3 regions of the Halomonas saccharevitans genome follow, and region 2 is predicted to be linked to each of the others. Evidence: predicted binding sites of a transcription regulator. Region 2 holds the regulator's gene; each other region holds the start of a gene.
The links. Region 2 encodes FNR, which switches genes on or off when oxygen is low (the NO sensors DNR and NnrR bind a similar motif). Its sites were predicted from a motif close to TTGATNTANATCAA; they were not measured.

Region 1: petA (ubiquinol-cytochrome c reductase iron-sulfur subunit) is a predicted target of FNR. The motif match lies at 3,370-3,383, and genes of this name have one in related genera.
Region 3: ubiU (ubiquinone anaerobic biosynthesis protein UbiU) is a predicted target of FNR. The motif match lies at 5,112-5,125, and genes of this name have one in related genera.

Annotation. Positions count from the first base shown of each region.
Region 1 covers NZ_JAVXUR010000005.1:81,930-91,557, reverse strand. The annotation lists gene sspA (stringent starvation protein SspA) at 1-449, opposite strand, end outside; gene RSO68_RS13010 (cytochrome c1) at 595-1,365, opposite strand; gene RSO68_RS13005 (cytochrome b) at 1,365-2,624, opposite strand; gene petA (ubiquinol-cytochrome c reductase iron-sulfur subunit) at 2,624-3,217, opposite strand; gene rpsI (30S ribosomal protein S9) at 3,436-3,825, opposite strand; gene rplM (50S ribosomal protein L13) at 3,839-4,267, opposite strand; gene zapE (cell division protein ZapE) at 4,434-5,609, opposite strand; gene RSO68_RS12980 (YhcB family protein) at 5,805-6,251, shown strand; gene RSO68_RS12975 (Nif3-like dinuclear metal center hexameric protein) at 6,332-7,093, opposite strand; gene RSO68_RS12970 (S1C family serine protease) at 7,197-8,420, shown strand; gene hisD (histidinol dehydrogenase) at 8,536-9,628, opposite strand, start outside.
Region 2 covers NZ_JAVXUR010000004.1:318,291-327,918, forward strand. The annotation lists gene RSO68_RS11915 (sodium:solute symporter family protein) at 78-1,874, opposite strand; gene RSO68_RS11920 (DUF4212 domain-containing protein) at 1,881-2,141, opposite strand; gene RSO68_RS11925 (DUF294 nucleotidyltransferase-like domain-containing protein) at 2,669-4,492, shown strand; gene RSO68_RS11930 (3'-5' exonuclease) at 4,546-5,172, shown strand; gene ttcA (tRNA 2-thiocytidine(32) synthetase TtcA) at 5,286-6,197, shown strand; gene fnr (fumarate/nitrate reduction transcriptional regulator Fnr) at 6,338-7,081, opposite strand; gene hemN (oxygen-independent coproporphyrinogen III oxidase) at 7,204-8,532, opposite strand; gene RSO68_RS11950 (sulfite exporter TauE/SafE family protein) at 8,629-9,327, opposite strand; gene ccoS (cbb3-type cytochrome oxidase assembly protein CcoS) at 9,327-9,542, opposite strand; gene RSO68_RS11960 (heavy metal translocating P-type ATPase) at 9,539-9,628, opposite strand, start outside.
Region 3 covers NZ_JAVXUR010000002.1:395,972-405,599, forward strand. The annotation lists gene nrdD (anaerobic ribonucleoside-triphosphate reductase) at 28-198, opposite strand; partial or broken gene RSO68_RS07295 (ribonucleoside triphosphate reductase) at 389-2,153, opposite strand; gene RSO68_RS07300 (anaerobic ribonucleoside-triphosphate reductase activating protein) at 2,354-3,094, opposite strand; gene RSO68_RS07305 (U32 family peptidase) at 3,091-4,011, opposite strand; gene ubiU (ubiquinone anaerobic biosynthesis protein UbiU) at 4,020-5,015, opposite strand; gene RSO68_RS07315 (globin) at 5,215-5,646, shown strand; gene RSO68_RS07320 (globin domain-containing protein) at 5,728-6,897, opposite strand; gene RSO68_RS07325 (cytochrome D1 domain-containing protein) at 7,034-8,236, opposite strand; gene RSO68_RS07330 (c-type cytochrome) at 8,289-8,624, opposite strand; gene RSO68_RS07335 (cytochrome D1 domain-containing protein) at 9,014-9,628, shown strand, end outside.

The DNA of each region.
Region 1 (9,628 bases), on a different contig from region 2:
CTCATGAAGAAGGGCATGTCCTCGAAGATCGGTGAGATGCCGACGAGGCTCTCGCGCAGCTCCTTGCGGGCCTTCTCCACGTCCTTCTTGGCACCGTTCTGAATCTGCTCGACCAGCGGGCACCATTCGCGCTCGATACGATGCATCCACAGCCGGCTCTTGGCACGGGCCACGGGATAGACCGGCAACAGCGGCGGATGCGGGAAGCGCTCGTCCAGGTACTCCATCATCACCTTGGACTCGTAGAGCACCAGGTCGCGGTCGAGCAGCGTGGGCACGCTGTTGTAGGGATTGAGGTCGGCAAGCTCCTCGGGACGCTGCTCGTCGCTCACCTCGACGATGTCCACGGCGACACCCTTTTCGGCGAGCACGATGCGCACACGATGGCTGAAATGATCATCTCCTCCGGAATAGAAGATCATCGACGACCGCTTGGCCACTACACCCATGAAACAATCCTCGCATCAGTTCGTGCCGGGATGATAACACGATCACCCCCATCTTGAGGCCGATCGTGCTGCCCGGTATCGGGCAAAAAGCATCGGGGCGCACGGCCTGTGACCGTGCGCCCCGAGGTTCACTGTCGCTGGCGGATCAGTGAATGTCGCGCCAGTACTCACGCTTGAGCAGGTAGCCGATGACACCGAAGATGAAGATGAAGATCAGCACCTTGGGCCCCAGTGACTGAGCCTGCAGCTTGGAAGGCTCGCCGGCATAGGCCATGAAGTTGGTGAGGTCGTAGATCGCCTCTTCGAACTCCTCGGGCTCCATCTGGCCGGGCTTGGTCACCTGCAGCGTCTCGCAGGACTGGTACTTGCCGGTCAGCGGATCGAGCTCGGCCCCAGGGACCGGCTTGTCGCTAGCGGCGCAGACCTTCTCCTGCACCCCCTGCAGCGGCTCCAGGACGTTGGGCATGGCCACCAGCGGGAAGACCGCGTTGTTGACCCCGGTGGGACGTTCCGGATCCTTGTAGAAGCTCAGCAGGTAGGTATAGATCCAATCCGTGCCGCGCAGACGCGCCTCGAGGGTCAGGTCCGGCGGCGGCGCCCCGAACCAGCCCTCGGCATCGCCGCTATCCATGGCGATGTGCATCTGATCATTGAACCTCAGGGCATCCGAGAAGATCAGGTTGTCCTCGACCAGCCCCTGGGGCATGTCCAGATCCTCAGCCGCCCGCGAGAAGCGCTGGTGCTCCATGGAGTGGCAGCCCATGCAGTAGTTCACGAAGAGCTTCATGCCGTTCTGCAGCGAGGCCTTGTCCTCGAGGTCCGGGTTCATCTCCTCCAGGTGGACGCCTCCGCCTCCGGCGGCGAACCCGACCATCGGCACCAGCGCGAAGAGCAGTGCGAACAGTTGCTTTTTCATTAGCCAGTCACCCTTTCCGGAACGGGTTTGGTCTTCTCCAGCCGGGTGTAGATCGGCATCAGCAGGAAGAAGGCGAAGTAGAGCGCGGTGCACAGCTGGGCGACCAGGGTCCGGGTCTCGGTGGTCGGCAGCACGCCGAGCACGCCGAGGATCACGAAGCTGATGGCGAACAGCAGCAGCATCACCTTGGAGATCCACCCCTTGTAACGCATGGAGCGCACCGGGCTCTTGTCCAGCCAGGGAAGCACGAACAGGATGGCGATCGCCCCCCCCATCACGATGACCCCCAGGAACTTGGCGTCGAGACCGAACAGGCTGAAGGTGATCGCCCGCAGCATCGCGTAGAAGGGCGTGAAGTACCACACCGGCGCGATATGGTCCGGCGTCTTCAGCGGGTTGGCCGGCTCGAAGTTCGGTTTCTCGATGAAGTAGCCGCCGCCTTCCGGGAAGTAGAAGATCACCACCGCGAAGACGAACAGGAACACCGCCACGCCGACGATATCCTTCACCGTGTAGTACGGATGGAAGGGAATGCCGTCAAGCGGCTTGCTGGTCTCGTCCTTCTTCTTCTTGATGTCGATACCGTCGGGGTTGTTGGAGCCGACCTCGTGCAGGGCGATGATGTGCAGCACCACCAGCGCCAGAATCACGATGGGCAGCGCCACCACGTGCAGGGCGAAGAAACGGTTCAGGGTGATGCCGGAGATCAGGAAGTCACCGCGCACCCACTGCGCCAGGTCCGGGCCGATGGCCGGAATGGCAGAGAACAGCGAGATGATGACCTGGGCACCCCAGTAGGACATCTGACCCCAGGGCAGCAGGTAGCCCATGAAGGCCTCGGCCATGAGCGCCAGGTAGATGGTCATGCCGAAGATCCACACCAGCTCACGGGGCGCCTTGTAGGAACCATAGAGCAGGCCGCGGAACATGTGCAGATAGACCACGACGAAGAAGGCCGAGGCGCCGGTGGAGTGCATGTAGCGGATCAGCCAGCCCCATTCCACGTCGCGCATGATGTACTCGACCGAGGCGAAGGCGCCCTCGGCGGAGGGGTTGTAGCTCATGGTCAGCCAGACCCCGGTCAGGATCTGGTTGACCAGCACCAGCAGGGCCAGCGAACCGAAGAAGTACCAGAAGTTGAAGTTCTTCGGCGCGTAGTACTTGGCCAGGTGTTCTTCCCACATCTGAGTGGCGGGGAAGCGGTCGTCGACCCAGCGCATGAAGCCGCGCTCCGCCTTGGCCTTGTTAGGATTACCCATCAGGCAGACTCCTCATCTTCGCCGACAGTGATCAATACATCGCTGTCGAAGCGGTAAGGTGGCACTTCGAGGTTGGTCGGCGCCGGCACGTTGGCGAAGACGCGACCTGCCAGGTCGAAGCGTGAGCCGTGGCAGGGACAGAAGAAGCCGCCGGGCCAGTCTCCGACGTCGACGCTGCCAGGCTCCGGCCGGAACACCGGCGAGCAGCCCAGATGGGTGCAGATGCCGATCAGCACGCCGATCTCAGGCTTGATGGAGCGCAGCGTTCCCTCCACGTAGGCCGGCTGCTGCGGCACACTGGAGTCCGGATCCGCCAGCTCCGAGGGATCGATTGCCTCGGTTCGCTCGATCATCTCCGACGAGCGATTGAGGATCCACACCGGCTTGCCACGCCATTCGACCGTCATGCGCTGCCCGGGTTCGAGCTTCGACACGTCTGCCTGCACGGGCGCACCCGCGGCTCTCGCCCTGGCGCTCGGCTGCCAGGAAGCTACAAAGGGGACCGCAACCCCGACGGCACCCACCGCACCCACGACGGTGGTGGCACCTACGAGGAAACGGCGCCGACCCTTGTTTACGCCGTTATCTGCCATTTTCAGATTTCTCCCATCGACTTACCCGCTGTTCCATCACGGGCAGTGAATCCCCCGCGACCACGGATATCAAATGCGCACTATCTTAAAAAATCGCGTCGCCCCGCACAAGGAAAGGTTCCCTGCCCTCGGAGCAAACCGGCGACAAATTCTTGATCCGAAACAAGAAACGCCCAGGTCGCAGGACCTGGGCGTATTCGAGCGGCAATACGTGCGTATCAGCGCTTGGAGAACTGCGGGCGACGGCGCGCCTTGCGCAGGCCGATCTTCTTACGCTCGACCTTACGGGCGTCACGCGTGACGTACCCGGCTTCGCGCAGCTGACCGCGGAAGTCCTCGTTGTACTCCATCAGGGCACGGGTGATGCCGTGACGAATGGCGCCGGCCTGGGCGCTGCCGCCGCCGCCCTTGACGGTGACGTAGACGTCGAACTGGCCGAGGGTCTCGGTCAACTCGAGGGGCTGACGAACCACCATGCGGCCGGTGACGCGACCGAAGTACTGGTCCAGCTCACGGCTGTTGACGGTGATCTTGCCGGTGCCCGGCTTCAGAAAGACGCGCGCGGTAGAGGTCTTGCGGCGCCCGGTACCGTAATACTGCTGTGTCATGGCGAAGACTCCCTCAGATGTTCAGTTCTTGCGGCTGCTGGGCAGCGTGCGGATGCTCGGTGCCGGCGTAGACCTTGAGCTTCGAGTACATGGCACGACCCAGGGGACCCTTCGGCAGCATTCCCTTGACGGCGGACTCGATGACACGCTCCGGTGCGTGGGCGATCATCTTCTCGAAATTCATGGAGCGCAGACCGCCCGGATAACCGGTGTGGCGGTAGTAGGTCTTGGCGTTGACCTTGTTGCCGGTGACCTTCACCTTCTCGGCATTGATCACGACGATGTAGTCGCCGGTATCGACATGCGGGGTGAATTCCGGCTTGTGCTTGCCACGCAGGCGGCGAGCGATCTCGGTGGCCAGACGACCGAGTGTCTTGTCCGCAGCGTCGACGACGAACCAGTCGCGCTGGACGGACTGCGGCTTGGCAGTGAACGTCTTCATGGGTGAATCACCATTAGGATGTATTGGGTTCTGTTGCCGGATGGCCGGCATCGAACCGTCCCTATTCTTCTTGGTTGCCCGTCCCGAGGGACGACGCAACGGTCGAGCGAGCGCGCATTCTACACGACCCGCGCCCCAGAGGGGAAGGGGCGTCAGGGCTTGCGGGTCAAGGCTTGTGGGGCAGCGCCAGGTAATCGTGGGACTGCATCTCCTGCAGGCGTGAGAGCGTGCGCTGGAACTCGAACTCCAGGCGCCCGTCGCGATAGAGCTCCTCGGCCGGCACCTCGGCAGACATCAGCAGCTTGACGCCGCGGTCGTAGAACTCGTCGACCATGTTGATGAAGCGCCGCGTGCGATCATCGGTGGCCCCGCTCATGCGGGTGACATTGGAGACCAGCACGCTGTGGAATTCCCGCGCCAGTTCGATGTAGTCGTTCTGGCTGCGCGGCCCGTCGCATAGCTCGCTGAACTCGAACCACACCACGTCGTCGTGTAGCCGGCGGGTATGCAGCACGCGGTGATTGATCTCGATGGGCGCGCCCTCCTCGCCCTCGTGGCCGGCGATCTCGCGAAAGCTGCGGGCGAGCTCCGTCTCGGCCTCGGCATCGAGCGGGGCGTGGAAGATCTCGGCGCGCTCCAGCACGCGCAGCCGGTAATCGACGCCCGAGTCGACGTTGACCACCTCGCAGTGACGCTCGAGCAGGTCGATGGCCGGCAGGAAGCGCGCCCGCTGCAGACCATCCCTATAGAGCTCCCCGGGGACGATGTTGGAGGTCGCCACCAGCACCACGCCTTGTTCGAAGAGCGATTCGAGCAGGTTGGCCAGGATCATCGCATCGGTGATGTCCTTGACGAAGAACTCGTCGAAGCAGATCACCCGGACCTCGGCGGCGAACTTGGCGGCGATCAGCGCGAGCGGATTCTTCTCGCCCTTGTAGTGCTCGAGCTCGTTGTGCACCCGCTGCATGAAGCGGTGAAAATGAGTGCGCATCTTCTCGGGAAAGGGCAGCGTCTCGAAGAAGGTGTCCATCAGGTAGGTCTTGCCGCGCCCCACGCCGCCCCAGAAGTAGAGCCCGTTGACGGCAGGCAGCGCCGGCTCGGCGGGCGCGTCGCTCCTGCCCCGCCCGAACAGCCCCGCCACCCGTGAGGCAAGCCCACCGCCGCGCTTGGGTGGCGCCACCCGCGAGGGCGGGGTGGCCACCAGGTCGTCGTAGAGGCGCTGCAGGTGCGCCACCGCCTGCTCCTGGGCGGCATCGTGCTGAAAATCACGGCGCTTTAGATCGGCACGGTAGCGAGTCATCGGCGACTCGCGGTGGGCCTTGGGGGGGTGCGGCTCGCTCATGGGATTTCCTGATGGCCTGTCCTCGGGCATGGGGATGAGCATTATACGCATCCCGTCGGTCGTTAGCATGCGCACTCGCCCGCATTGACCCGGCACACGGGCTCGCCCCTATAATGGAATCCCCGGCCAGAAGCGGCCTCACGACGGCCCCGGCGGCCCCCACGCCAGGGCCATTGCTCCAGGGAGACGTACAACGTGGATGAGACCAACATCAGCTGGGTACTGGCCGCCGCTTGCCTGCTGGCCGGCATCGGGATCGGGGCGCTGGGCTACCACCTGCTCAACGCCAGCGCCGGCAACACTCAACGGTTGCGCCAGCGCCTCGCCGAGCGTGAGCGGACACTTGCCGAACTCAAGGATGGCCTGGGCGACAGCCTGGAGCGTATCGGCCAGCTGGCCGAGGGCCTGCGCCGGGAGAGCCAGAGCCTCGAGCAGGAGGCCGCGTCGGCCAGCACCACCCTAGGCGCCCCCTCGCTGCGCCGCCAGGCCATGGACGCCGCCACCCCCGCGCCCGCCAAAGAGGAGGCCACCGAACCGGCCGTGCCTCGCGACTACGCCGACGGCAACCGCGGCACCCTCTCCGAGGACTTCGGCCTGAAGCAGGCCAACGACAGCGAGGCTCCGCAGCCGCCGCGCTACTGAGCCGACGCGCGCTCGTCGCGCACCTCGGCAACGGACGCCCGCCTACGCCCCGGCCCACTGCCGGGGCGTCGTCATTGCGATCAGGCCGGATTATCGATATCGACGAAGCGGTGCTCGACAGCGAACTCTGCGGCCAACCGCTCGCCCAGCGCCTGCACCCCATAGCGCTCGGTGGCATGGTGGCCCGCCGCCAAATAGTGAATACCCATCTCGCGGGCCAGGTGGGTGGTGCGCTCGGAGATCTCCCCGGAAATGAAAGCGTCGGCGCCGGCCTCGACGGCGGTCGCGATCATGTCCTGAGCGCCGCCGGTGCACCAGGCGACCCGCCGGATCTCGCCGCCACCCGGCGCCTCGATCAGCAGCGGCTCGCGCCCCAGGCAATCGCCCACCTTGCGTGCCAGGCCCAGGGCATCGAGTCCGGGCGACGGCTCGCCGAGCCATACCAGCCCTTCGCCGAGCGCGCCGTCGGCGCAGCCGGTGACGGTGAACCCCAGCCGTCGGCCGAGCTCGGCGTTATTGCCAAGCTCGCGGTGGGCGTCCAGCGGCAGGTGGTAGGCCAGCAGGTTGATGTCATGGGCCAGCAGCGTCGCCAGGCGTCGGCGCTTCATGCCGGTGATGGCGACCGGCTCGTTCTTCCAGAAGTAGCCGTGATGGACCAGCAGCAGATCCGCTTGCCAGGCAACGGCTTCGTCGAGCAGCGCCTGACAGGCCGTCACGCCACTCATCACCCGGACCACCCGGTCGCGGCCGGCCACCTGCAGGCCATTCAGGGTGTAGTCCTTGAAACGCTCGGGCTCGAGCAGGCGATCACAGGCGGCGACCAGGTCGTCTCGATTCGTCATTCGGCCTCCAGGCGCGGTCGGGTTGGCAATGTTACAATCCGCACAGTGTAACCAGCGGGCGGATGCCCCGCGACCCAGCATCGTCGACAAGGACCCCCGCCGCATGCGACGCACCCTGCTCCCCTACCTCTGGCCCGTGCTCATCGGCGTACTGGGGGCCATCGTGCTGCTCAACGCCTTCCCACAGCTGATCGGACGCCCCCCGCCTCCTGCGCCTGCCACAGCGCCCTATGAGGCCGCCCCGCGTGCGCCCGAAGAGCCGGCCGAATCCCGCGACGCCCCCGAGGTGCGCCAGGCCGAGCCGCTGACGAGGCAGCAGGGACCGGTGAGCTACGCCCAGGCGGTGGCAAGGGCCGCGCCCGCCGTCGTCAACGTCTACTCGTCCCGGGTGGTCGAGCGGGAGGAGCACCCGCTGATGTCCGACCCCTTCTTCCGACAGTTCTTCGGCGACGAGACGCCCCGTCGACAGCGCATGCTCTCGAGCCTCGGCTCCGGGGTGATCGTCAGCGAGGACGGCTACGTGCTGACCAACCACCACGTGATCCGCGGGGCTGACCAGATCCAGGTCGCGCTGCGCGACGGGCGCGAGACCCTCGCCGAGGTGATCGGCACCGACCCGGAGAGCGATCTCGCCGTGCTGCGCATCGAGCTCGACTCGCTGCCGGTGATCGAGCTGACCGACACCACCCAGATCGCCATCGGCGACGTGTCACTGGCCATCGGCAACCCCTTTGGGGTCGGCCAGACGGTCACCATGGGCATCATCAGCGCCACCGGCCGCAGCCATCTGGGCCTCAACGCCTACGAGGACTTCATCCAGACCGATGCCGCCATCAATCCCGGCAACTCCGGTGGCGCCCTGGTCAATGCCGAGGGCGCGCTGGTCGGCATCAACACCGCGATCTTCTCGCGCTCCGGCGGTTCCCAGGGTATCGGTTTCGCGATCCCCGCCAACCTGGCCCGCAGCATCCTCGAGGAGCTGGTCGTCAAGGGCCGCGTCATCCGCGGCTGGATGGGCATCGAGGCTCAGGAGCTCAATCGTGAGCTCGCCGCCTCCTTCGGGCTCAAGAACCCCATCGGCGTGGTGATCGCCGGCGTGGTGCCGGACGGCCCCGGCGACCGGGCCGGCCTGCAGCCCGGCGACGTGCTGCTGGAGGTGGACGGCGAGCCGGTGCTGGATCCCCGACAGACCATGAGCGACATCGCCGCGGTGGAGCCCGGCACCCGCCTGCCGCTGACGGTGGTGCGCGGCGGTGAGCGCCGCGAGGTGACCATCGAGCTGGGCGAGCGGCCGACGCCGAGGCTGCGCCGCCCCGAGCAGCGCTGAGGGCGACGCGCCCGTTCCGCCTGAGCCAGCGGCCCCAAAACGCCGAGGGCCCCGCCGAATGGCGGGGCCCTCTCTGCATGGTCGCATGGCCGGCGCCTCGGCGCCGCCCGGCCTTTCAAGGCTTGAGGCGATACTCCGCGGAGCGCGCGTGGGCGGTCAGCGATTCGCCCCGGGCCAGGGTCGAGGCGATCTTGCCAAGCTCGCCGGCCCCCTCGGCTGAGCAGTGGATGATCGAGGAGCGCTTCTGGAAGTCGTAGACTCCCAGCGGCGAGGAGAAGCGCGCCGTGCCCGAGGTCGGCAGCACGTGGTTGGGTCCGGCACAGTAGTCGCCCAGCGCCTCGGCGGTGTAGCGCCCCATGAAGATGGCGCCGGCGTGGCGCACATCACCAAGCCAGCCCTCCGGGTTAGCCACCGAGAGCTCGAGGTGCTCCGGGGCGATGCGATTGATCAGCGTTGCCGCCTCGTCGCGATCCCGGCAGCGGATCAGCACCCCGCGACGCGACAGCGACTCGCGCACGATCTCCGCCCGCTCCAGGGTCGGCAGCAGCCGGGAGATGGCGGCCTCCACCGCCGCCAGGTGCGCCTCGTCCCAGCTGACGAGGATCGCCTGGGCATCCTCGTCGTGCTCCGCCTGGGAGAAGAGATCCATGGCCAGCCAGTCGGGATCGGTGCCGCCGTCGGAGACCACCAGGATCTCCGAGGGGCCGGCGATCATGTCGATGCCCACCTGACCGAACACCGCCCGCTTGGCGGTGGCGACGTAGATGTTGCCCGGCCCGACGATCTTGTCGACCCGTGGCACCGTCTCGGTGCCGTAGGCCAGCGCCGCCACCGCCTGGGCCCCGCCGAGGGTGAAGACGTGATCGACGCCGGCCAGGTAGGCCGCCGCCAGCACCAGCTCGTTGAGCACCCCGTCGGGGGTCGGTACCACCATAACGATCTCGCGCACGCCGGCCACGTGGGCGGGAATGGCGTTCATCAGCACCGAGGAGGGATAGGCCGCCTTACCGCCCGGCACGTAGATGCCGGCGCGATCCAGCGGGGTGACCTGCTGGCCGAGCACGGTGCCGTCCGCCTCGGTGTACTGCCAGGAGGCCGGCTTTTGATGCTCGTGGTAGACCCGGATGCGCTCGGCGGCCGCCGCGAGCGCCTCGCGCTGCTGCGCCGGCAGGCCCTCGTAGGCCTCGCGCAGGCGCGGCTCGCAAAGC
Region 2 (9,628 bases):
GAAGCCCGATCGGTGAGGTTGTGCGGCCCGGACTGGCCGGGCCAGGGGGCCATTATGGCCCAGAAGGTCCTGAGACGTCAGTGCCCGGTGGCGATACCCGCGCCCTTGGGATAGCGAACGCTCTCTACCAGGTCCTGGATCTCCTGCGGAGGCTCCTCGGTGGCGTTGGAGACGGTGAAGGCGACCGCGAAGTTGAAGATCGCGCCGACCGCACCGAAGGAGAGCGGTGAGATGCCCAGAATCCAGTTATCCGGCGTGTTGGGCAGCATGTTGGTCTCCGGGATGAAGAACCAGCCCAGGTAGGTGAAGATGTAGAGCAGGGTCGTGCCGAGACCGGTCAGCATGCCCGCGACGGCGCCCTTGTTGTTCACCCGCTTGGAGAAGATGCCCATCATCAGCACCGGGAACAGAGAGGCACCGGCGATCCCGAAGGCCAGGGCCACCGTCTGCGCCGCGAAGCCGGGCGGGTTCAGGCCGAGGTAAGTCGCCAGCAGGATGGCGCCGCCCATGGAAATACGCGCCGCCAGCATCTCGCCCTTCTCGGTGATCTTCGGGTTGATCATGGTCTTGATCAGGTCGTGACTGATGGCCGAGGAGATGGCCAGCAGCAGGCCGGCGGCCGTGGACAGTGCCGCGGCGATACCACCGGCGGCGATCAGGCCGATGACCCAGCTGGGCAGGTTGGCGATCTCGGGATTGGCGAGCACCAGGATGTCGTTGTTGACGTTGAGCTCGCTGCCGTTCCAGCCGCGCTGTTCGGCGGTGTCGGCAAAGGCCTCGCTGCTGTCGTTGTAGACCTGGATGCGGCCGTCGTTGTTCTTGTCCTCGAACTGGATCAGGCCGGTCTCTTCCCAGGTCCGCACCCACTCGGGACGCTCCTCGTAGCGGATCGGGTTGGTCGCGGCGTCTTCATAGCTTTCCACCTGGCCGGCCATGTCCGGATAGACGGTAGTCATCAGGTTCAGGCGAGCCATGGAACCCACGGCGGGCGCGGTCAGGTAGAGCAGGGCGATGAAGACCAGGGCCCAGCCGGCGGACCAGCGCGCATCGGCCACCTTCGGCACGGTGAAGAAGCGGATGATGACGTGGGGCAGGCCCGCGGTACCGACCATCAGCGACAGGGTGAACAGCACCATGTTCAGCTTGTTGTCGACGTCGGCCGTGTAGTCGCGGAAGCCGAGCGCGTTGACCACGTCATCCAGCTTCTCGAGCAGCGGCACGCCGGATTCGGTGTGGGTGCTGAACATGCCCAGCCCCGGGATCGGGTTACCGGTCAGCTCCAGGGCGATGAACACCGCCGGGATGGTGTAGGCGATGATCAGTACCACGTACTGGGCGACCTGGGTATAGGTGATGCCCTTCATGCCGCCGAACACGGCATACAGGAAGACGATGAAGGCGGCGATCCAGATGCCCCAGGTGTTGCTGACCTCGAGGAAGCGCGAGAAGGCCACGCCGGCACCGGTCATCTGGCCGATGACGTAGGTGATCGAGGCCACGATCAGGCAGATGACCGCAACCAGGCGGGCGGTGTTGCTGTAGAAACGGTCGCCGATGAAGTCTGGCACCGTGAACTTGCCGAACTTGCGCAGGTAGGGCGCGAGTAGCATGGCCAGGATGACGTAGCCGCCGGTCCAGCCCATCAGGAAGGTGGAGTTGGCATAGCCGCCGGAGGCCAGCAGGCCGGCCATGGAGATGAAGGACGCCGCGGACATCCAGTCGGCGGCGGTGGCCATGCCGTTGGTGATCGGGTGAACGCCGCCGCCGGCGACGTAGAAGTCCTTGGTCGACCCGGCGCGGGCCCAGATCGCGATGCCGATGTAGAGGGCGAACGAGGCCCCTACGAACAGCAGGTTGATGGCAAACTGACTCATGCTGGCTTACTCCCCGAGTCCGAACTGTTTGTCGAGACGGTTCATCTTCCAGGCGTAGAAGAAGATGATCGCGATGAAGGTCAGGATCGATCCCTGCTGGGCGAACCAGAAGCCCAGGTCCGTTCCTCCTACTGGAATGCCAGCCAGTAGCGGGCGAAACAGGATGGCGCAGCCGTACGACACGAAGGCCCAGACGATCAGGCACCCCGTAATCAGGCGTACGTTCGCCTTCCAGTAAGCAGCGGCATTAGACTTGTCGTCTGCCATAGTGTTGCTCTCCACTTGTTGTTGAGATTGGAAAGTTGCCCGGAGCGTTTGCATCACTCATCAGGACAGTCGTGCCGACGGAACAGCCTCGATGGCGGAGTCTGAGCTGGCCTGTCATCGGGTGGCCCGCGGCCGGTCGTGGTGAAGTGTCGACGCGGGAATGCCCTGTATGGCTCATTCCCAAGTCTGGGCAGCAAACGCCGAAAATAAATCCCAGACTTTCGTATCATGATGAAAAATCGGCACAGGGTGTTTTTGTTAATTGTCTTGTAATCAAGTGTTTACGTTATTATTTAGAAGGCGTTTTTATTCTCTTCGGGGCGTGCATAGGACGATGGTATAGCCTCGAAATGCCACCGGGTCGAGGGGTGTCGAAGGGCAGTGTTTGACGATGGTCTAAGACGACCAGGTTAGGACGATTGTCTAGGTCTTTATACCGCACCGACTTTGCTATCTTAAAGGCTTGCTGGACGCCGAGTGCACCGAGGTCAGCGGGGTGGTGAACGCCGCGCAACGAGGACAGCCCCATGGTCGATGTAGAACTTTCCCATCCCCCCTTCACCTTCCTCGACGAGGAAGGCCGCGAGCGCGTTCGCCGCAGCATCGACCTGGCCTATTTCGACCGCGAGGAAATCATTCTCGATGCCGGCCAGGCTGGGGAATATCTCTTTCTGATTCACAAGGGCGAGGTCGCCGAGCTGGACCCGACCCTGCCCGGCGCTCAGTCGCATATCGGTCACTACACGGCCGGCGACCTGTTCGGCGCCATCAGCATCCTCAACGGCAAGAGCCGCTATCGCTTCCGGGCCGAACAAGAGAGCCTCTGCTACCTGCTGCCCAAGGGGGGTTTCAAGCAGCTCTGTACGGCCTATCCGGCCTTCGCCGAGTTCTTCCGCCAGCGCCTGGCCCAGAAGACACGCCTGCTCACCGAGCGCCGCGCCGAGGGCGGCGTCACCATGGCGGGCTTCATGCTGGCTCGCGTCAGCGAGTGCATGCGTTCCCCCCTGCTGGTGGCGGCCAGCACCAGCCTGGCCGAGGCGGTACATACCCTGAATGACAGCCACGCCGACAGCCTGCTGGTCGAGGGCGAGCAGGGGCCGGGCATGGTCACCAAGACCGACCTGCTCAACGCCCTGGTGCTCGAGGGCCTGACCCAGCAGAGCCCGGTGCAGGACGTGGCGCACTTCGCGCTGATCACGGCGACGCCCGAGCAGTACCTGTTCGAGGTGCTGGTCCAGATGACCCGCTGCAAGGTGGAGCGCGTCGTGGTCATGGAAGGCGACCGGCCCTGCGGCGTGGTCGAGCTGACCGATGTGCTCAGCTACTTCTCCAGCCGCAGCTACGTGGTGAGCCTGCAGGTGGAGCAGGCGGACAGCCTCGAGGCGCTGTCCGCCGCCAGCCGTCGCACGCCGGAGCTGGTCAAGGCGCTGATGGCCCAGGGCGTCAAGCTGCGCTTCGCCATGGGGCTGTTGGCGGCGCTCAACGGGCGCATCATGAACAAGGCCTGGGGATTTCTGATCGACGAGCAGTATCACTCGGAGAGCTGTCTGATCGTGATGGGCAGCGAAGGGCGTGGCGAACAGATCCTCAAGACCGACCAGGACAACGGCCTGATAGTGGCCGACGAACTCGACTGGCCCGACTGCCAGGCGCAGATGCAGCGCCTCACCGAGACGCTGATCGAGTTGGGCTACCCGCCCTGCCCCGGCGACATCATGGTCTCCAACCCCGAGTGGGTGGGCACCGAGAGCCAGTGGCGCGAGCGCATCGCGCAGTGGGCGGCGAAGCGCGACGGCGAGAGCCTCATGCGCCTGGCGATCATGCTCGACGCCCATGCGGTGGCCGGCAACGCCTCGCTGCTCGAGCGGCTGCGCGAGGAGCTCTTCGAGCGCTGCAGCCGCGACGAGATCCTGCTCTCCTACTTCGCCCGCACCGCGCTGCGTTTCTCCACGCCGCTGACGCTGTTCGGGTCGCTGAAGAAGCCTCAGCACGGAGTGGACATCAAGAAGGGCGGCATCTTCCCCATCGTCCACGGGGTACGCACCCTGGCACTCGAGCGGCGCATCACCGCGACCTCCACCCTGGAGCGGCTGGGCGCGCTGGTTGCCGACGGCCGGCTGGAGGAGCGTTTCGCCGAGGACCTGGGCGAGGCCCTGTCGCTGTTCACCGAGCTGAGGCTTCGCCAGCAGCTCGAGCGCCTCGATGACCCTGAAGGCAAGGGCGAGGCGCCCGACCGGGTGGTGGTGCAGGAGCTCTCCTCCCTGGAGCGGGACCTGCTCCGCGAGGCCCTGCACATCGTCAAGGAATTCAAGCAGCGGCTGTCGCACCGTTTCCACCTCGAGTACTCCTGACGCACCACGCGTCTCGACGCTGCTCGATCCACTCAACAACAGGAGGTGGCCTGATGCTAAGGGCCCTGCGCCGCGCCGCGGATCGACGCCGTCAGATCGACGGCGATCACGGCTGGCTCTTCGCGCCCTATACCGGCGAGGAGCTGGTCGCCATCGACTGCGTGACCACCGGCCCCGACCCGCGTCGGGCCGAGCTTTTGTCGCTGGCGGCGGTGCGCCTGTGCGGGGATCGCGTCCTGACCAGCGACTCCCTCGACCTGCGGCTGGCGTGTCCCTCCAGCCTCGGTGGCGATTCGATCCGCCGGCACGGCCTGCGCGGCATCGACCTGGCGGAGGGGGCCGGCATCGACGAGGCGCTGGCACAGTTCCTGGACTTTGTCGGCAATCGCCCGCTGATCGGCTGGCGCCTGGACGACGACCTGACGCTGCTCAACCGCTACCTTCGGCCGCGCTTCGGGTTCGACCTGCCCAACGCCTGCATCGACGTGGCTCAGGCCTACTATCGCCGGCTGCGTCGCAGCCATCCCGAACTCGTTACCCGGCCGCGCTTCGAGCAGGTGGCCGAGCGCCTGGGGGTGCCGGTGATGGGGCGGCACACGGCGCTCGGTGACGCCGTGACCACGGCGCTGATCCACCTGCGCCTGACCCGCAGCCCGCCCGAGATTGAACGTTTCTGCTGATCGCCGCGTGTCTATTGATCGCTTCGATACGGGCGGCCCCGCGTCGCCTGTCGGCGGCGAGAATGGTAGGATAGCGCCCGCCATTTTCCAGCCGCCCAGGCAGCGCCGATACCATGCCAGACGCCCTGATGTTCGATCCCCGCGACACCGCCCCGCGGCCCGTCGCCGACCCCGCGACGCCTCCCTACGAGCTCGACGCCTCGGAAAAGCGCGCCTTCAACAAGCTGCAGAAGCGGCTGCGTCGCCAGGTGGGCAACGCCATCATCGATTACGGGATGATTCATGAGGGAGACCGGGTGATGGTCTGCCTCTCCGGCGGCAAGGACAGCTACACCCTGCTGGAGATCCTGCGCAACCTGCAGCGCAACGCGCCGGTGAACTTCTCCCTGGTGGCGGTCAACCTGGACCAGAAGCAGCCCGGCTTCCCCGAGCACGTGCTTCCCGAGTACCTGGACAGGCTCGACGTCGAGTACCACATCCTCGAGCGCGATACCTACTCGGTGGTCAAGGAGAAAACGCCCGAGGGCAAGACCACCTGCGCGCTCTGCTCGCGGCTGCGGCGCGGCTCGCTTTACGGCTTCGCCGAGGAGATCGGTGCCACCAAGGTGGCGCTGGGCCACCATCGCGAGGATATCCTCGAGACGCTGTTTCTCAACATGTTCTTCGGCGGCAGCCTCAAGGCGATGCCGCCCAAGCTGCTCTCCGACGACGGCCGCAACATGGTCATTCGTCCGCTCGCCTACTGCCGGGAGGCCGACATCGCCGAGTTCGCCCGGCGCATGGAATTCCCGATCATTCCCTGCAACCTCTGCGGCTCCCAGCCGAACCTGCAGCGCCAGGTGGTCAAGGAGATGCTGGCCGAGTGGGAGGCGTCGCATCCGGGGCGGCTCGAGAGCATGTTCAAGGCGGTCACCAACGTGGCGCCCTCCCAGCTGGCCGACCGCGAGCTCTTCGATTTCGCGGGCCTCGAGGAGAAGCAGGCGCGCCTCAATGCCGACCGCATCGCGCTGCACAACGAGCTCTGAGCGGCCAATCTGATAGCGCCGAGCGGCTCACTGAAGGGCGGCAGTCTTAAAACAAGGAACCCCATCGGAGACGAGCTCCGATGGGGTTCCTTGTTAGTGACTGATTCGTAGCGGCTTGGTCAACCTGCTGCTTGGCGCTGCTAGCGGCAGCCTTCCTGTTCGGCCACCTCGATCAGCGATTCCAGGTCGAGGATGTTCACTTCGCGGCCGGACACGGCCACCAGGCCCTGGGACTGGAAGCGACTCAGGATGCGGCTGACGGTCTCCACCGCGAGCCCCAGGTAGTTGCCGATGTCGGCCCGCGACATGGACAGCCGGAAGCTGTAGGGCGAGTAGCCACGCCGCCGGAAGCGGTCGGAGAGGCTGGTGAAGAAGGTCGCCAGGCGCTGGTCGGCGGTCTTGCGCGACAGCAGGCGCATCATGCGGCGATCGTCACGCATCTCCTTGCTCATGCTGCGGTAGAGCTGGCCGCGCAGCTCCGGCAGGGATTCGGAGAGGGCGTCGAGGCGATCGAAGGGGATCTCGCAGACCGTGGTGGTCTCAAGGGCCACCACCGTGCCTGGATAGCGCTCCTCGTCGATGCCGTCGAGGCCCACCAGTTCGCTGGGCAGGTAGAAGTTGGTCAGCTGGTCCTCGCCGCTGCCCTCGGTGGTCACCTGCTTGAGGCTGCCCGAGCGCACCGCGAAGACGCTGGTGAAGTGAGTGCCCTGGCGGAACAGTGCCTCGCCCTTCTTCAACGGCGGTCGGCGGCGGATGATGGCCTCAAACTGATCCATGTCCTGCACTTCGAGCGCCAGCGGCAGGCAGAGCGAGCTCAGGCTGCAGGTCTGGCAGCGAGTCTCGTTCAGCAGTGCGCGGCGCCTGCCGGTTGCGGGGTCGGGCATGCTCTCCTCCATGGATGATGGCTCAGTGCTCATTATGGGGGATAGTCGCCCACCGGCAAAGCACCGCTTAACACCTCGTCGCTGAACTTGGCATTCGGGGCGTGGCATTCAGGGCCTGGCATTCAGGACGCGGCGGGGTAGGCGTCGAAGGCCGCCGCCAGCTGACGGATCAGCAGGCGACCGGTGGGCGTCACGCGCCACTGTGCGCCCCGGCACGCGATCAGGCCCTGCGACTCGGCGCGGGCCAGGCGCGCCAGCGGTCCGGCGAGATGGGCCTCGGCGTCCAGGCCGAAGGCCGCGCCGAGCTCCGCCAGGTCGAGATGGAGATCGCACATCAGCCTCTCGATGGCAGCGCTTCGCAGCCGATCGTCCAGGCTCAGCCGATGGCCGACGGCGGTGGGCAGCTCCCCCCGCTCGAGGGCGGCCTCGTAGTCCTCAAGCTTCTGCGGGTTGCGAACGTGCAGGTCCTCCAGGCGGGAGACGGCCGTGACGCCCAGGCCCACCAGGTCGTGGCGGTCTCGCCCGGTCACGAGGGCCCTGGCCAGGCGGTCGTCGCCGCGCACGAAGCGGTCGTGGCCGAGATGCACGTAGCCCGCGGCGGCGAGCCGCTCGATGGCCGCCTGCAGCATTCCCTGGACCTCCAGCGGGGCGGGCAGGTCCTCGGGGCGGATCTGGCGCTGGTGGGGAAAGCGCTCGGGGTGGTGCTGGTACTGAAACAGCGACAGCCGCGACGGTGCCATGGCGATGACCTGATCGAGCGTGGCGACGAAGCCGCCAAGGGTCTGGCGGGGCAGGCCGAGAATCAGGTTCAGGTTCACGGAGTTGAAGCCCAGCCGGTCCGCCTCGTCGAGCAGCTGTTCGGTCAGGCCGCGGCCCTGCTGGCGATTGATCGCCCGCTGGACCTCGGGATCCAGGTCGAGCACCTCGAGGCTCAGTCGGTTGAAGCCCAGGGCCTCGAGATGACGCAGGGTGAAGACGTCGGCCTCCCGGGGGTCGATCTCGATGAGGTACTCCCGGTCGCGATCGCCGGCCAGCCGGAAGCGGGCATCCAGCCGATCGATCAGGTCGCCCATCTGGTTCAGGGTCAGGAAGGTCGGCGTACCGCCGCCCCACTGCAGGGAGCGGACCTCCCGGCGAGCGTCCAGATGGCGACTGGTCAGCACCATCTCGCGGTCGAGTCGAGTGAGATAGGCCTCGGTCAGTCGGGTGTCCGAGGTGGTGACCGGCCGACGGGTGCAGTGGTAGCAGGCCTGCTGGCAGAAGGGCAGATGCACGTAGAGCGACAGCGGACGCGCCGCGGCGTTGCTGTGCTCGAGTGCCTGGCGGTAGTCCTCGGCGCCAATGCCGTCGCCCATCGCCTGGGGCGTGGGGTAGAAGCCATAGGCGGGAGCCGGCGAAGCCGCCGCGAAGGGGGCGTCGCTAGCGGGTGCGGTTGACGCGCGAGGGGGCATGGTCGGCCCTCCGGAGGGAAACATGCCTTTATGCTAGCGAGGCGCCAGTTTTGCCGCGTTGAGCTGCGTCAAGCGAAGCCGCGATCGGCGGAGTCGTCAGTGCATCGTCGCCCCGGGCAGCAGCGTCCACAGCTGCCAGAGGGCGAAGGCGATGATCGACAGCGCGGACAGCGTGCGGGTGGCCGGATGGCGAATCAGGGCGCCGAGCTGGCGCGCGGCGAGGCCGGTGGCCAGCAGGGCCGGCAGGGTGCCGAGGCCGAAGGCGCCCATCAGGGTCGCGCCCCGCCAGGGATCGGCGATGGCCAGGCTCCAGGCGAGCATCGAGTAGACCAGGCCGCACGGCAGCCAGCCCCAGACGGCGCCCAGGGCGAACGCCTGGGGCACCCGGACCACCGGCATCAGCCGCCGCCCCACGGGCTCGAGGTGGCGCCACAGGCGCCTGCCGACCGCTTCGACCTTGAGTAGCCCCTTCCACCAGTCGGCGATGTAAAGCGCCATCAGGATCAGCATTACCGCGGCCAGGCCCTGCAGCACCAGGCGTGCCTGGGGACTCAGGGCGATCAGCGTACCGAGCCCCGCCACCAGGGCGCCGGCCATCATGTAGCTCGTGATGCGCCCTAGATTGTAGCCGAGCAGCAGCCCCGAGAGTCGGGCCGGGCTTCTCATGCTGGGCGGCACGGCGAAGGTCAGGGCGCTCATGATGCCGCCGCACATGCCGATGCAGTGGGCGCCGCCGAGCAGGCCGAAGACGAAGGCCGCCGCCAGCGGGGGAAGGTCGAGTCCGGTGGGGTCCATCAGTTGCGGCGATCCTCGTCCCGGGGCGCGTCGGCGCCGGCATCGCCGTCCGATGGGGCGCGCGGGCGGTCGTTTTCGTCCTCGTCGAAGAGGATGCGGTAGGCGGGACCCTCGAGGTCCTCGAACTGGTCGTGCTTGACGGCCCAGAAGAAGGCCCAGACCGCCAGTCCCAGCAGGATCAGCGAGAGGGGGATCAACAGGTAGAGAATGCTCATGCGTTTACCAGCCTGGGGGAGTCGGTGCCGGTGGGCCGTTCAGGCCCGGTGCGGGTCAGGCGCAGGGCGTTGCCGACGACGACCAG
Region 3 (9,628 bases), on a different contig from region 2:
GCCGGGGCGTTCCCCGGCGGCTCGGGATCAGCGGGCGGCGGCGCGCTCGGCGAAGGGGGTGCGCTCGCGGTGCTCGCTGCGCTTGCCGAGGTTGAATTGGCTGACCGGGCGGTGATAGCCCATCACCCTGGTCCACACCTCGCAGGGCTGGCGGCGGTCGGTGGGCAGGGCATCGCGCTGGGTCTGGATCGTGCTCATAAAAATCTCCTAACTTTGCTCTGGGCTCCTTTCACACTCCAGCAGAGAGCTGGGCTTTGCCGGCGTTAAGCCTCAGCGAGGGCGCTGTGGACCCATCCTTGGGCGCTACCTTTGCCATCCATGGCAAAGGACCCTCGCCTCGCTTTGCCCCCGGCGCCCAGCATCACTGGAAGTCTGGCAATGAAAGCCCTCAGTGGGTCTCGGCGCCGGCCACGGCGGCCTGCGCCTGTTGCTCTGCCAGCAGGGCGTCATCGCACTTCGGGCAGAATTCATGCTCGCCGGCCAGGTAGCCATGGACTGGGCAGATCGAGAAGGTCGGGGTGATGGTCAGGTAGGGCAGCCGGAAGCGCGATAGGGCGGTGCGCACCAGCTGCCGGCAGGCGCGCACCGAGGAGAGCCGCTCGCGCATGTAGAGATGCAGCACGGTGCCGCCGGTATAGCGGGTCTGCAGCGGGTCCTGGTGGAGCAGCGCCTCGAAGGGGTCGTCGGTATGGCCCACCGGCAACTGGCTGGAGTTGGTGTAGTAGGGCGCCTCCGGCGTGCCGGCCTGGAGGATCGACGGGTAGCGCTTCAGGTCCTCCCGGGCGAAGCGATGGGTGGTGCCCTCGGCCGGCGTGGCCTCGAGGTTGTAGAGGTGCCCGGTCTGCGCCTGGAAGTCGCGCATCCGCTCGCGGACGTGGTCGAGCAGCTCGAGCGCCAGCGCCTGGCCCTCGGGGTCGGCGATGTCGTGGGTGTCCTCGCTGAAGTTGCGCACCATCTCGTTGAGCCCGTTCACTCCCAGGGTGGAGAAGTGGTTGCGCAGGGTGCCCAGGTAGCGCTGGCTGTAGGGGTAGAGCCCGGCGTCCATCCACTGCTGGATGCACTCGCGCTTGAGCTCCAGGCTGTCGCGGCCCAGCGCCAGCAGGCGGTCGAGCTCCTCGAGCAGCCCGGGCCGGTCGCCGGCGAAGCGGTGACCGAGCCGCGCGCAGTTGATCGTGACCACCCCCAGCGAGCCGGTCTGCTCGGCGCTGCCGAACAGGCCGTTGCCGCGCTTGAGCAGCTCGCTGACGTCGAGCTGCAGCCGGCAGCACATGGAGCGCACCATGTGCGGCTCCAGGTCGGAGTTGAGGAAGTTCTGGAAGTAGGGCAGCCCGTAGCGCGCGGTGAGCGCGAAGAGCCGCTCGGCATTGTCGCTCTCCCAGTCGAAGTCGTGGGTGATGTTGTAGGTGGGGATGGGGAAGGTGAAGACGCGTCCCTGGCGGTCGCCCTGTGCCATCACCTCCAGGTAGGCGCGGTTGAGCAGGTCCATCTCGGCCTGCAGCTCGCCGTAGGTGAAGGGCTGCTCCTCGCCGCCGATGATCGGCACTTGATCGCGCAGGTCCGCCGGGCAGGTCCAGTCGAAGGTCAGGTTGGTGAAGGGCGTCTGGCTGCCCCAGCGGGAGGGCACGTTGAGGTTGTAGATGAACTCCTGGATCGCCTGGCGAACCGCCGGATAGCCCAGGCCGTCCCGGCGCACGTAGGGCGCCAGGTAGGTATCGAAGGAGCTGAAGGCCTGGGCGCCGGCCCATTCGTTCTGCAGGGTGCCGAGGAAGTTGACCATCTGCCCCCAGGGCGCTTGAGAGGTGGCGCGGCGGGGCGCTCTCGGCCCGACCCGGCACGCCGTTGAAGCCCTCGATGAGCAGGGTGCGCAGCGACCAGCCGGCGCAGTAGCCGGTGAGCATGTCCAGATCGTGGATATGCAGGTCGCCCACGCGATGGGCTCGTCCGACCGCTTCGGGATAGATCTCGTCGAGCCAGTAGTTGGCGATCAGCTTGCCGGAGACGTTGAGGATCAGGCCGCCCAGGGAGTAGCCCTGATTGGCGTTGGCATGGACGCGCCAGTCGGCGCGTTGCAGGTATTCGTCGACGGTGCTGGCGACATCGACACGCGCCCTGTCGCGACGGGGAGGGGGTGTGGTCTTGTCTATATGTGCCATTGAAATAGATCCTGAGCACTACATATGGTATGTGAAGGCTAATCGCTCGGGCCGGCGAGAGACATGATCCAGGTCAGCAAAAGCCGCGCTCGGGGCGCGTGGCGGGCAAGAGTAGGAGCAGGGGGAGACGCCGTCGGACGCGGCGCCCTATCGAGGGTCGGGCAGCCGCTCAGGACGAGAGGCTCAGGAATATCGGGGCGTCACGAACGCAGGTCGAGCCGCGCGAAGTGGGGGGCGAGCCGGCGCACCAGCGCCGCCAGGGCCTCCCGGGGCGGGGCGCCGGCCACCGGGAGGCAGTAGTCGGGGTCGCGGCAGCGTTCGAGGCGCGCCAGCTGCAGGGCGTAGTGGCGCACGCCGCAGTCGGCCAGGGTCATCGTCAGGCGCTCCAGGTCGTCCAGGGCGAAGTCCCGCCAGTGCACCGTGGTGCGACACTCGAAGGGCGTCGCGCCCTCCAGCAGCAGCGAGAGGCTGCGGGCCAGCGGCTGCCAGATGCCGCGACGCCCGCAGATCCGGTCGAGGTCGCGCCCGCGGCCCTTGACGTCCAGGGCCACCCAGTCGAGTTGCGGCAGCAGCTCGGCCAGGCGCTCCGGGTAGGGGCCGGCGGTGTGCAGCCCCACGGCCAGCCCCAGCGCGCGGGCCTGCTCCACGGCGCGCGGCAGATCGGCATGCAGGGTGGGCTCGCCGCCGCTGAACACCACGGCGTCGAGCCACTCGGCCCGGGCCGTCAGGAAGGCGTGCATCGCCGGCCATTCGGCGGGATCGCCGCGGCGGGGCGTGGCCATCTCGCTGACCTCGCAGTAGCCGCACTGCAGCGGGCAGCCCTGGAGATGGATCACCGCGGCGCGCCGACCGGGGAAGTCCGTCGTGCTCAGCGCGGTCAGGCTCGCCACCGGCAGGCGGATGTCGCCGGCGCCGTGCCGACCCCGGCCCTGCTCGTTCACGGCGCGCTCACGCCGCGGGTGTTGTCCATGCCGGGGCGGCCGTACCAGTAGCCGTCGCAGACCTCGGCCTCCACCAGCGCCAGCGGGTCGGGGGCGGGCAGCGCGCCGCGCCGGGCCGCATCGAAGGCCGCGACCACCTCGGCCATGCCCTCGGCGCGTGGGCTCAGCCGGGCGCTTGCCACGCCCATCTCGGCCATGGTCGGCAGCTCATGGCGCAGGTCCTGGCAGGCGCCGGAAAGAGTCTGGATGCCGTTCAGCGTGAACACCTCCCGCGACGCCTCTTGAGTGCGCAGGGCGAGGCCCTCGGGATACTGCTGGCAGACGAACTGGCAGCGATCCTTGGGCTTCTGGTGGCGCCGCGCGGTGAAGCAGCGCGACGACCAGGCCAGCGGCAGGTGGCCGTAGGCGAAGACCTCGCAGGGCGCCTCGAGCCCCTGCTCGCGGCAGTCGGCCAGCAGCCGGGTCAGATCGTCCCGGGACATTTCCACTGGCGCCTGCCAGCTCTGCATGCCGGCCCGCGCCAGCACGGCGAGCGAGGCCGGGTTGTAGAGGTTCAGCGCGGCCCCGGCGACGAAGGGCAGTCCGGCGGCGGCGAGGCGCTGCACCGCGCTCTGGTCGTTGGCCTCGACCGTGAACTCGCCGTTGTCGCAGAGCTTGCGCAGGTCGCGCAGGTCGGCCTCGGACTCGATCAGGGTCTGGCTCGCCAGCACCACCCGCTTGCCGCTCTGGGCCAGCTCGCGGCCGATCCCCAGCCAGTCGTCGAGCTTCATGTCGCGGCGCCGCGAACAAACGGACTCGCCCAGGGTGACGGTCTCGACGGGCCAGTCGGCGGCCGCGCGGTAGAAGTCGGCGTAGTCCTCGCGGGTCCAGTAGAAGAGCACCGGGCCCAGGCTCAGTTCCAGGGTCGTGGCGGTCATGCAGCCTCCTATTTCCAGCGCCGCTCGTAGGCGCCCAGGGTGGTGGTGGCGCCCTCGGAGAGCTCGCCGAGGCCGGCCATCCAGGCGGGATCCGCGCGGAAGTGCCCGGGCGCGCGCTCGACCCGGTCCAGGGCCTGGCGCCAGATGCCGGCGACCTTCGAGACGTAGGCGGGGCTGCGCTGGCGGCCCTCGATCTTCACCGCGCTGATGCCCAGCTCCTTGAGCTCCGGCAGCAGCTCCAGAGTGTTGAGGCTGGTGGGCTCCTCGATGGCGTGATAGGTCTCGCCGCCCACCGCGAAGCGCCCCTTGCAGAGGGTCGGGTAGCCGGCCCGCTCGCCCTCGGCGTAGCGGTCGATCAGCACGCCGTTCAGGCGCGACTCCAGGCCCTGGGGCGTCTCCTCCCAGCGCACGTGGGCCGCCGGCGAGCAGACGCCGCGGGTGTTGGGCGACTCGCCGGTGAGGTACGAGGAGAGATAGCAGCGCCCCTCGGCCATGATGCACAGGCTGCCGAAGGCGAACACCTCGAGCTCCACCGGGCTCTGCTTCGCCAGGTCGCGGACCTGGGTGATCGAGAGCACCCGGGGCAGCACGGCGCGCTTGATGCCGAACTGCTCGTGATAGAAGCGCAGCGCCTCATGGCTGGTCGCCGAGCCCTGCACCGAGAGGTGGCGGTCGAGGCCGGGATGGCGCCGGGCGGCGTAGTCGAGCAGCCCCATGTCGGCCATGATCAGGGCGTCGACGCCGAGCTCGGCGGCCTGGTCCACGGCGCGGGTCCACATCGCCCAGCCGTCCGGCTGCGGGTAGGTGTTGATGGCGCAGAACACCCGCTTGCCGCGGGCGTGGGCGTAGTCGATACCCTCTCCGGCGCGCTTGTCGGTGAAGTTGAGCCCGGCGAACTGGCGCGCGTTGGTGGTGTTCTGGAAGCCGAAGTAGACGGCATCGGCGCCCTCGTTCACGGCGCGCTTCAGGGCGGGCAGGTTGCCGGCGGGGCAGACGAGCTCCATGGCACGACTCCTCTCGATGAAAACCCGGCCATGCTAGTCGACCCTCCCGGCGCCGCCCTTGACGGGCGTCATGCCGGGCGGGCATTCGCGGTCGGCGTGATCCAGGTCATGCCCTGACCACCGAACGATCCCCCGGCCATGGCGTGCGCGCGCGCCTGACCTAGGCTGTGATCAGGCCCTTACACCATGCGGGGTGGCCATGGATATCGAACGCCTCTTCGATGAGAGCTACGTGCGGGTGCTCGACCGCGAGGTCGAGGGGCGGGCGTTCTTCGTGGCCTTCTACGAGCGCTTCCTCGCCGCCTCGCCCCAGGTCGCCGAGAAGTTTCGTCACACCAATATGGCGCGCCAGCAGGCGATGCTCAAGAAGGCCTTCTATCACCTGCTGGCGTTCTACGCCTCGAGCCACGCCGACTACTACCTGCAGCAGGTGGCGATCAGCCACGACCGGGCGCATCGGGATATCCCCCCGGCGCTCTACGCCCTCTGGCTCGAGAGCCTGATCGACACGGTGCGCGCCTTCGACGTGGCCTTCGATGACGACGTCGAGCTGGCCTGGCGGCTGGTGATGACGCCGGGCATCGTCTTCATGACGTTCCATTACGACCGCGGCACCGGTCGCGATGTCTGACGCCGTCTCGACGTCCCGAGACCAGAACGCCCCGGCATGACCGGGGCGTTCTGGTGGTGGGGCTGGGCGTTTGGGCGACCGTCAGGCGACGTCGAGGGGGCGCGAGGGGCCGAAGTGCTCGTAGTGGCGGCGCTCGTCGGGCACGCCGAGCGAGGCCAGCGCCCGGTCCACGGCGGTCATGAAGCCCTGGGGGCCGACGAAGTAGCAGCGGGCGCCTTCCGGCAGCAGGCGGGCCAGCAGCTCGCGGTCGATGCGCCCGATATGATCGGCGTCGGCGCCGCGCTCGTGGACGCTCACGGCGCGCAGCCGCTGCGGATGCTCGGCGGCCAGCGCCGCTATCTCGTCACGGAAGGCGTGGTGCTCGGCGTCCAGGGCGGCGTGCAGGTAGATCACCCGGCGCCCCGCGGCCAGGGCGTGGCGCGCCATGGGCAGCAGCGGGGTCTGGCCGACGCCGCCGGAGGCCAGCAGCAGCGGCTCGTCACCGCCCTTCAGGGTCAGCTCGCCGGCGGGCGGCAGCAGCTCCAGGGTGTCGCCGATGCTCATCGCGTCATGGAAGTGCCGGCTCGCCCGGCCCTCGGGCTCGCGCTTGATCGAGACCCGATAGGCGCGGCCGTTGGGCACGTCCGAGAGGCTGTAGTGGCGATAGACCGGCTCGCCGTCGAGGGTCAGCCGCACGCCGATGAACTGGCCCGGCGCGTGATCGGCCACCGGGCCGCCGTCCTCGGGCTCCAGCACGAAGGAGCGGATCACCGCGCTCTCGCGGCGGATGTCGGCGATGCGAAAGCGCCGCGTGCCGCGCCAGCCGCCGGGGCACTTTGCGAACTCGTGGTAGCGATGGTCCTCCAGCTCGATCAGCAGGCCGGCGAGCTCCTCGTAGAGGGCGCTCCAGGCCGCGGCGATCTCCGGCGTCACCGCCTCGCCGAGCACCTCGCCGATGGCGGCCATCAGGCACTCGCCGACGATGGGGTACTGGTCGGGCTGGATGCCGAGGGCGACGTGCTTGCCGACGATGGTGCCCATCGCGCCCCGCGCCTGCTGGGGATCCTGGCGCAGCTGCACGTAGGCGAGCACCGCGCCGGCCAGCGCCCGGGGCTGGTCGCCGTCGCGCTGGTGAGTCTCGTTGAACAGCGGCTTCACCTCGGGATAGCGCGAGAACATCAGCGGGTAGAAGCATTGGGTGATGGCGTCGAGGTGTTCGGCCACCACGGGGGCGGTGGCGGCGATCAGGCGTTCCTGGTCTGGCGTCAGCATGGCAGGGCTCCGGTCAGGGGGTGTCTTTTAAGATGCAAATAAAATACATCTTTAAGATCGCCGCCGATACCCCGCTGGGCTGACGCGAAATGTCGCAGGGCGAGCGGCGCCGCCCGCTGCTCGTCCTGGCGCGCGCTTATAACCCGATACGGTGGGCCCGGTCGGTGAAGAAGATGCCGCTAGGCGATTCGCTATCAAGCGTCGCCAGCACCTCGAAGGTGCGGGTGTCGTAGACGGTGATCCGGTCGCTGTCGCGGGCCGAGACCCAGGCGTGTTCGCCCTTGGGAGTGAACTCCATGTGCAGCACCGCCTCGCCCGGGGAGAGGGTGCGGATAACCTCTCGCGTCTCGGTATCGATTACCTGCACCACGTCGTTGTCGGGGTGGGCGAAGTTGACCCACACCTGGCGCTCGTCGGGGCGGCTCATCACGAAGATCGGCTGGCCGTGGACGGGGATGCGCTCCTCAAGCGACCAGTCGTCGGTGTCGGCGAGGAGCACCTCGTGGCGCCCCACCGCCGGCAGCCAGGCCTCGTCGCCGGCCATCGCCCAGCCCTCCAGGTGCGGCATCTTGTAGACCGGCAGGCGCGCCTCGCCGCGGCCGTAGTCGGGCAGGATACGCGTGACGCCCTCCTCGACGTGCCACAGGTCCAGCAGCGCCAGGCCGTCTTCGCCGAACAGCCCGGCGATGTAGTAGCGCCCGTTGGCGCCGATCAGGGCGTCGTAGGGCGCCTCGCCGATATCGGGGAAGCGCGTCACCTTGGGCGCCTCGCCGTTCATGTCGATCATGGCGATCTCGCCCGCCTCGAACAGGCTGTAGACGAAGCGGTTGCCCGGCGCGTCCACCAGCCCCACCACCTTGGAGCGCACGGTCTCGCCCTGGGCGTTGCGATAGGTGGCCGGAATCTCGGCCACCGGTTCGAGGGTCTCGCTGTCGAAGAGCCGCACCCCGCCCGGCTCGTAGTTGGCCACCGCCACCAGCGAGCCGTCCTGGGAGATGGCGCCGCCGATGCTGTTGCCGGACTGCATCACCCGATGGGTGATCTCGCCGCTGAGCAGGTCGACCCGGCTGAGCCCGCCGTCGCGGCCGAAGACGAAGGCGTAGCGGGCGTCGCGGGAGAACTTCACCGAGGCGTGGGACAGGTCCCCGAGCCCCTCGACGCGCCCGAGAATCCGCCGCGCGCTGGTGTCCACCACCGCCAGGCTGCCGGTGGCGCGCTCCACCACCACCCCGAGATCCCCGGTGCCGCGCGGCTCGAGCGGCGGGGTGGCCTGGCAGCCGGCCAGCAGGGCGGCCAGGCCGAGAGCGATCAGGGGCGTGCGCAGTCCAGAGAGCATCATGGCGATTCCTTGTCGTGTCGAGGGCCGAGTCGAGAGCCGGGGCGGCGAACGTTCACTCATCCAGGGGGGTGTCGTGCTGCAGGTGATCGGCGAGCCAGCGGGCCTCCTGCTCGCTGAGCAGTCCCGCCCAGCCGGGCATGGCGGTGCCGGGCACGCCGTGGAGGATCAGCGCGGCCAGGCCGTCGCGATCATAGGCGTTCATGCGCGATTGCGGCAGGGGCGGTCCCAGCCCTCCGCGCAGGGTCATGCCGTGACAGGAGCCGCAGTCCTGATAGAGCAGCGTCTCGAGCTCGGCCTGTCGCGCTGGTGAGAGTGCGCTATCGGCGAGCGCCGCGGCCGGCAGCCAGCAGAGGGCCAGCAGCAGAAGACGGGGGGCGGGCAGGGGCATGGCATCTCCTCGGGCAGGGCTCCTCGTTCAGGGCACCTTTCTGTCGACAGGACACCCTCCAGCGGGGCCCTCGCCAGTCTCGCGGCTCTCGGGGCGTCGCGCCATGACGACGGTCAAGGCGCGCCTCATCGTCTACATCAAGCACGACGCGCGACGGCTCGCAACGCCTCTTTGGAGGTAGGGGCCGATGGCCGTTGACGCAGGTCAATAACGGCGGGGAAAGCGAGGCGGGAATCGTTAAAGATGCATGAATTATACGCGTTAATGGACCACGCTCAGGGCCAGGAGGGTCATCGACCATGCGTTCGCGTCGGCTGGCCGTCCGTCGAATAACGACAGCGCCATGGCCTGACGACAGCGCATCCAAGGATCATGACAGAGGTGGAACGATGATGAAGAAAGACTGGTATCTAAAGCCCCTGGCGGTAGCGGTGACCACCGTCGCCCTGGGTATCACGACGGCCCAGGCTCAGGATGGCCACAAGGATGTCGACGAGGCCAAGAGCGCCTATCAGGGCACCGAGTCCGCCGTGGATCCGGGTTCCGCCAAATCGGTGCGGACCCCAGGGGCGCCGGACCTGACCGAGGCCGAGTTCGAGCAGGCCAAGGAAATCTACTTCCAGCGGTGTGCCGGCTGCCACGGTGTGCTGCGCAAGGGAGCCACCGGCAAGCCGCTGACCACCGACATCACCCAGGAGCGCGGCCTCGATTACCTCAAGGCCTTCATCACCTACGGCTCACCGGCCGGGATGCCCAACTGGGGCACCTCGGGCGATCTCTCCGATGATGAGGTCGAGCTGATGGCCAAGTACATCATGCACGAGCCGCCGGTGCCGCCGGAGTTCGGCATGCCCGAGATGATGGATACCTGGGAGGTCCTGGTCGCCCCCGAGGACCGCCCCACCGAACAGATGAACGATCTCAACCTCGATAATCTGTTCTCGGTCACCCTGCGTGACGCCGGCCAGATCGCGCTGATCGACGGCGGCTCCAAAGAGATCGTC